Linked DNA regions of Dyadobacter chenhuakuii. The protein of the gene in region 1 interacts with the protein of each later gene in a pairwise test. Links are inferred from orthologs where the notes say so. Each region holds a gene or a part of one and is shown on either strand. Other genes may lie near its edges.

Region 1 (3,965 bases):
CCTAAGTTTATCAGTATCAATATAATGGCTGTAATGGCCATGATGGTGTAACCTTCTTTGTGCAGTCTCATGCAGGGTTATGTTTCGTTAATGACTTGCTGTAAAATACAAATATCGTATAAATACTGATTTCCTTTCCATCAAAAGCCCTGCCAATCCATTCAGAAGGGCAGGGCTTTACAATTTATTAATGCTTTATGAATGATTATTCGATCACAACGCAATCTCCGTTCTTCACTTCCTGCTCCACTTTTTTGAATTTCACATCACGCAAAATCCGGCCATCGCGATACTGGACAGATACTTTCTGGTTCCGGTCAGCGATTTTAATGGTGCGAACAGGCTGTGCCTTTGTGGTTGACTCCATATTACGGGCGTACTCGTTCGGGCCGCCGTCCATGTCCAGGTCAAAATCCTCCTCACGGTTGGTATGCAACTCAGGCGCTGGCGCAGGGCGACGCACGGTTTGCTGCACCGCAGTAGCCGGAACCGCCTCTTCCTGAGGAATATCCGCCTTCATCAGGAAGGAGATCATATCAAAGTTAACCTTGCTCAGGAAGCGTTTGAAAAGCTCAACCGACTCAAATTTGTAAATCAACAAAGGATCCTTTTGCTCAAACACCGCATTCTGAACGGATTGTTTCAAATCATCCATCTCACGCAAATGCTCTTTCCACTCCTGGTCGATCAGTGATAGCACAATGGCTTTCTCCATTTCAGTCGTGATTTCCCTTCCCTCGTTTTCGATAGCCTTTTTCAAGCCCACTACAACGCCCGTCTGACGGATTCCGTCGCTGAACGGGATCATAATTTCAGAGATCGTCGCACCGCGTTCTGCGTAAATAGAGCTCAAAACTGGTAATGCTTTCGTTGCTATCGAGGCATTCTTTTCTTGATATTGCTTCTCAGCTGCTTCATAAAGCTTTTGTGAACGGTCCGCAGGCCTCATTGAACCATATTCCGACTCGCCGTAAGGAAGTTCCATTCCTAATGTTGTGATCACAGCCAGTTCAAGTTCTGCATAAGAAGTTGCAGAGCCCACCAACTCGTCACATACATCATATAATGTATTCGCAATGTCAACGGCCAGACGTTCTCCAAACAATGCATTGCGGCGACGTGTATAAATGGCGTCACGCTGATAGTTCATCACGTCATCATATTCCAAAAGACGCTTCCGCATACCAAAGTTGTTTTCCTCAACCTTTTTCTGCGCGCGTTCGATGGATTTGGTAATCATTCCGCTCTGGATCACTTCGCCTTCTTCCAACCCCATCCGGTCCATCACCTTCGCCATCCGGTCGGAACCGAAGAGACGCATGAGGTTATCTTCCAGCGAGACAAAGAATTGAGAAGAACCCGGGTCACCCTGGCGACCGGAACGACCACGCAACTGCCTGTCTACACGACGGCTTTCGTGACGTTCTGTACCAATGATCGCAAGTCCGCCCGCTTTTTTCGATTCCGGTGTAAGCTTAATGTCCGTTCCACGACCAGCCATGTTGGTTGCAATCGTTACAGTTCCCGGCTTACCGGCTTCTGTCACCACTTCCGCTTCACGCTGATGTTGCTTGGCATTCAAAACCTGGTGCTGGATTTTTCTTAATGTAAGCATCCGGCTGATGATCTCAGAGTTTTCAACCGAAGTTGTACCTACTAAGACTGGCCGCCCGGCTTCCACAAGCTCTACAATTTCATCCGTTACCGCATTGTATTTTTCACGAACCGAACGATACACTTTATCTTCATGGTCTTTCCGAACCGCATTAACATTGGTAGGAATCGAAACCACATCCAGTTTGTAGATTTCCCAGAATTCACCTGCTTCCGTTTCCGCCGTTCCGGTCATACCGGCCAGCTTGTGATACATCCGGAAGTAATTTTGAAGGGTAACTGTCGCGTAAGTCTGAGTCGCATCTTCAACGCGCACATTCTCTTTTGCTTCAATCGCCTGGTGCAAACCGTCGGAATAACGACGGCCATCCATGATACGGCCAGTCTGCTCATCGACGATCTTAACCTTTCCGTCCATGATCACGTATTCCACGTCTTTTTCGAAAAGCGTAAATGCTTTCAAAAGCTGGTTAACTGTGTGGATACGTGCTGTTTTTACAGAATAATCGCGGATTAATGCTTCTTTCCTGATAATGCGTTCCTGCTCATTCAATGATGCGTCTTTTTCAATTGCATCCAGATCAACCGCAATGTCGGGCAGAATAAAGAAGTTGGTCTCTTCCGACTCACCTGTCAGGAAGTCAATTCCTTTTTCTGTTAGTTCAATGCTGTTATGACGCTCGTCAATTGTGAAATAAAGCGGTTCATCCGCTTGTGGCATCAGCTTTTGGTTTTCAGCAAGATAAATCGATTCCGATTCCTGCATGAGCGCCTTAATGCCTGATTCACTCAGATATTTAATCAACGGCTTGTATTTCGGCATTCCGCGATGTGCACGGAACAAGGATAATGCTCCTTCTTTTTTATCGCCGGCTGCAATTTTCTTTCTGGCGTCGGTAAGGAAATCCATCGCCAGCTTTTTCTGTGCTTCAACGATCCGCGAAACGCGTGGTTTCAATTCCAGATATTCCTGTTCATCACCTCTTGGCACTGGGCCGCTGATGATCAATGGCGTACGCGCATCATCGATCAAAACGGAGTCAACCTCATCGACCATCGCGAAATGGTGCTTGCGCTGAACGAGTTCTTCGGGCGTACGTGACATGTTGTCACGCAGATAGTCAAAACCGAACTCGTTATTCGTTCCGTAAGTCAATGAGGCTTTATATGCATTTCTGCGGGCAATGGTGTTGGGCTGGTGGCGGTCAATGCAATCGACGCTCATGCCGTGAAATTCAAAAAGAGGTGCATTCCATTCCGCATCACGTTTTGCCAGGTAATCGTTAACGGTTACAATGTGAACGCCGTTTCCTGCCAATGCATTAAGGAATGCGGGAAGCGTTGCAACAAGCGTTTTCCCTTCCCCTGTCGCCATTTCAGAGATTTTCCCCTGGTGCAAAACCACACCACCGATCAGCTGCACATCATAATGCAGCATGTTCCATTTAATAGGCTGTCCAATTACATCCCAGGTTGTATTCCAGTAAGCTTTGTCACCTTCAATGGTAACGTGTGACTTTTTGGTTGCCACTTCCCTGTCGAAGAAAGAAGCCGTCACTTCCAGCTTTTCATTTTCCTTGAAGCGGCGCGCCGTTTCTTTTACAATGGCAAAGGCCTTTGGCAAAATATCCAGAAGGATCTTTTCAAGTTCTTTATTCCGATCCAGATCAAGCGCATCAATTTTCTTGAAAATCGCTTCTTTGCTATCGACATTAGGCTCATCAGCAGCTTGTTGTCTTAAAGCAGCAATCTGATCATCAATGGATTTCAGGTTGTCGGCAATATGTTGTTTCAGACCTTCGGATTTTGCCCGCAGGTCATCATTGGTTAAAGAAGCCAGGAGTGCGTATTCGGCATTGACTTTATCAACGTAGGGAGTCAATTCTTTTAAATCCCGTTCTGATTTTGTGCCGAACAGCTTTGAAAATATTTTAAACATGATTTTAGTATATGTTTTTAACCGATCATTTACAGAAAAATAATTGAGCCTGCCCGTTAATCGTGCCAGATTGTCAGCAAAGCTATCATTTTCAAACTCAAAGGTAATTCATTGCAAATAGTATTGTATATGAATCAGAAGAATCCTAATGTAACTCTAATGTTTTTTTACCGTTTGCTCAAACCAATAAGGCACCCATACTCAGGCAAGAGAACCGTTTGTACCAATTATTTTCAACTACTATGTAATACACAGTACCTTTGAATCATCAAAGAAAAAATAAACAACCACAGCCATGAACAACAACAGATTATTTCGCAATACAAGCAGCAAAATCATAGGTGGTGTAGCATCCGGAATCGCGGACTATTTGGATATAGATGTAACGATCGTCCGTGTACTTTTCGTTTTG
Region 2 (2,970 bases), 2.7 Mb from region 1 along the record:
GTCATTGGGATTGATAAATACATCATTACCAGCAGGATAGCCATCAACAACATAAAGCGGATCTGAACTCGCATTGATAGAGCCGACGCCCCGTACACGGATTTTAGTGCCGACGTAGGGCGCACCGCTCACTTGCGAAATCTGCACACCAGCCACTTTCCCGACCAAAGCCTGGCCTATGGTAGGCGTAGTCAGGTTCAATTCTTTTGCTTTTACACTCGAAACTGCACCTGTCAGATCGCTTTTTCTGAGCGTCTGGTAACCCACCGCCACAACCTCATCGAGCATCATTGCATCTTGCTTCAATTGTATATTGAGTGGTTTTTCATCAGATATCACCACTTCATGCGCAAGGAACCCGACGAACGAAAACACCAGGGTAGCACCCGCAGCGGCCTCGATTACAAATTCTCCGTTCACATCCGTAACCGCACCGCGGCTGCTGTTTCCCTTTTCAATCACCGTAACACCCAGCAAAGGATCTCCGTTGTCGTCAAGCACACGGCCAGTCACCCGGATTTTCGGGGCCTGGGTCCCGGCTTCCATGTTGGAGTCATGGCGCTTTGCTCCGGCCGCCCCTGCGGGGCTGAATGCACTGAAAACCAGAGAACCAGCAATTACCACATGGACAATGGGTAAAAGTAGTTTTTTCATAAAATGATTATAAATTTAATTTTAACAAGAAGACACTTTTTGTTTCTTGCTGTTTGAAACAAAAAAAGCGCCCCATAAGGGCGCAAAAGTAACTTTCCCGTGTTAAGCCACGAGGCGATAAATGTTAAGGTAATGTGAATTTTACAAGACAACCTAAGCCCTGGCGACTCCGGTCATATCAAGCATAAAATGGTGCAGCTCGGTGTTTTTGACAAAAGGTTTAAGGGTTTCGCTTCCCGGTCCGAACATCGCCAGTTCCACGTAATCCGCAGAATGATCCATTCCTGCCCAGCCTATTCCAGTATAATGTGTCTGGATTCCAGCCAACTCCCGGAAGAGCGGTTTGTTGGCAATGTACAGGCCCGACTCATTTTTGTTTCCGAACCGCGCCAGGATTTTTTCGGCTTCGGATTGCTTGATGGCATAACCCTGTGCAAATTCGATTCGCTCGATGAGCTGCGCCGCGGTGGGCACTTTATCGAGCTCACCCAGGATCCAGTTGTTGGTATGCTTAAACTTTTGCAGCAGATCAAACTGCTTGTCGCTGCCAAAAAGACCCGGATTGGCATTGCCATGATCTGTGGTAATAATCACAAGCGTCTCTTTGTCTTTTGAGGCAAAATCCAATGCTACCTGGACCGCCTGGTCAAACGCGACCTGGTCATACAGCAAACCGCCCGCATCATTGGAATGTGCCGCCCAGTCCACTTTTCCTGCTTCGATCTGGACCGCAAATCCCTTTGGGTTTTTTGATAATAGATCAAGCGTCTTTTGCGTCATTTCGGCCAATGTCGGAACAGCTTTTTGCAGCCGTTCATCCTGGAATGTATCCAGCGAGTAGGGAAGCGCACCTTCGCAGTACACACCCATGATCGGTTTTTGTGTATTGTTGAGGCCAAGCATTGCATCGCGGCTGCGCGCTACCGTGTAACCGGCTTTTTCGTAGGCCGCAAAAAGGTCCGTTTTATCCTTGCGTTTTTCAGCAGAAAAAAACTCCGCGCCGCCACCCATCATCACGTCGAATTTCAGGTCCAGATATTGATCTGCAATTTCCGACTCATCACCGCGAGACTTATTATTGATGCAAAATCCGGCAGGGGTGGCATGCGTGATCGTCACCGATGTTACGCAGCCAACCGATTTTCCTGCCTCTTTGAATTTTTGTAAAATTGGTTTGTTAAAACTCCCGTCCGCATTCACGTTCAGGTTTCCGTTCGGGACTTTTCTGCCGCCTCCCCACGCCGAGCTTCCGGCCGCTGAATCGGTAACGAGTGCATTGGAAGAAGAGGTTTCCATGAACGCCCGGCGACCGGTTTGTTCGGCATACAGCTTCATCCAGCTGCTCATGCGCCCGTCTTTCCGGTTGAGTAACAGGTCCGCCATGTTCAGCGTCCCCGTGCTCATGCCGTCACTGACCATGAAAATGATATTCTTTGCACCCTGCTTTCCCCTGGAAAATGTTTTGGCGTCGCTTCGCTCGCCAAAAAGCGTCATGTGCCCGGCAAGGAGCCCGGCAGAACCGTTTGTAAAAAAGTCCCTTCTGTTCATTTGAGGCTCGGTATATTCAGTTTTAGCTTACCGCAAAACTAGTCGAGCGCGTATTATCGTCAGGTTAAGATGTGGGTCCGGATATGAAGAAAGTGTTATCAGTTGGACTTGTTTCTTTCTGTTTTTGTAAAATCAAAATACTTGTAGTTGCCTAATACGGACATTTCAAGCTGTAACTTGTAAGTGCCCCAATCATACTTCGCCTCGGCTGTTATCACTTGTTTTTTTGCATTGTTGTCAGCTGCTTTCTGGTTTTGCAGAAACTCCGATAATGCGCGGCCGTCCATTTGTGACGGGGCTTTGAGACCATAAAGGGCGAGCACTGTCGGTGCTATGTCAATGTTTGAAGTCGGGAGCTCGCTGGTAAATGCATTTTTGAAGTCCGGGCCATCAGCAAAAAAAGCAATGTTGATCTCATAAGGGCTCGATCCGCCGTGCCCGGCAACGCCTCCCGAAAAGTCGGTTCCGGCAAAGCCTTTGTCATTTTTATCGTCGTTCCAGTTGGGTGCCACGAGGATATCGCCTGAACGCGTCGGGTGATTGTAGTGAATCGCGTCAAAGGACAATGTTCCCTTGACCGAGCCGGCCATATCACCTTTCTTTTTGGGTTTGGTAAAGACCGCGCCGATCCAGTCCGTTTTATGCATTAAGGCTACAATTTTTTCGATCTGGTTTTTATCATGGTTTTTTACATAAATAGCGCCCTCTGCAATCACCACGTCATCAGATTCTTTATCCTTTTTCAAACCCTCCGCAATGAGAAGGTCT

What was found. Proteins that work in one complex are often made in the same cells at the same time.
Region 2: the proteins of secA (region 1) and NFI80_RS08335 interact in binary tests that used the Escherichia coli proteins (3 or more experiments, as listed by UniProt). The link is inferred for Dyadobacter chenhuakuii from one-to-one orthologs.

Annotation. Positions count from the first base shown.
Region 1 is NZ_CP098805.1:4,670,254-4,674,218, reverse strand. Bases 6-3,896 are described here. They hold secA (preprotein translocase subunit SecA), read right to left. Parts: upstream 3,554-3,896; coding sequence 206-3,553; downstream 6-205. Other genes in these bases: NFI80_RS19420 (PspC domain-containing protein), read left to right, coding at 3,849-3,896; NFI80_RS19430 (phosphatidylserine decarboxylase family protein), read right to left, coding at 6-71. Also shown: more of NFI80_RS19430, read right to left, coding at 1-5; more of NFI80_RS19420, read left to right, coding at 3,897-3,965. UniProt on the Escherichia coli protein: Required for protein export, interacts with the SecYEG preprotein conducting channel.
Region 2 is NZ_CP098805.1:2,020,134-2,023,103, reverse strand. The notes cover bases 6-2,901. They hold NFI80_RS08335 (alkaline phosphatase), read right to left. Parts: upstream 2,203-2,901; coding sequence 808-2,202; downstream 6-807. Other genes in these bases: NFI80_RS08330 (alkaline phosphatase family protein), read right to left, coding at 2,301-2,901; NFI80_RS08340 (SusC/RagA family TonB-linked outer membrane protein), read right to left, coding at 6-654. Outside these bases: more of NFI80_RS08340, read right to left, coding at 1-5; more of NFI80_RS08330, read right to left, coding at 2,902-2,970.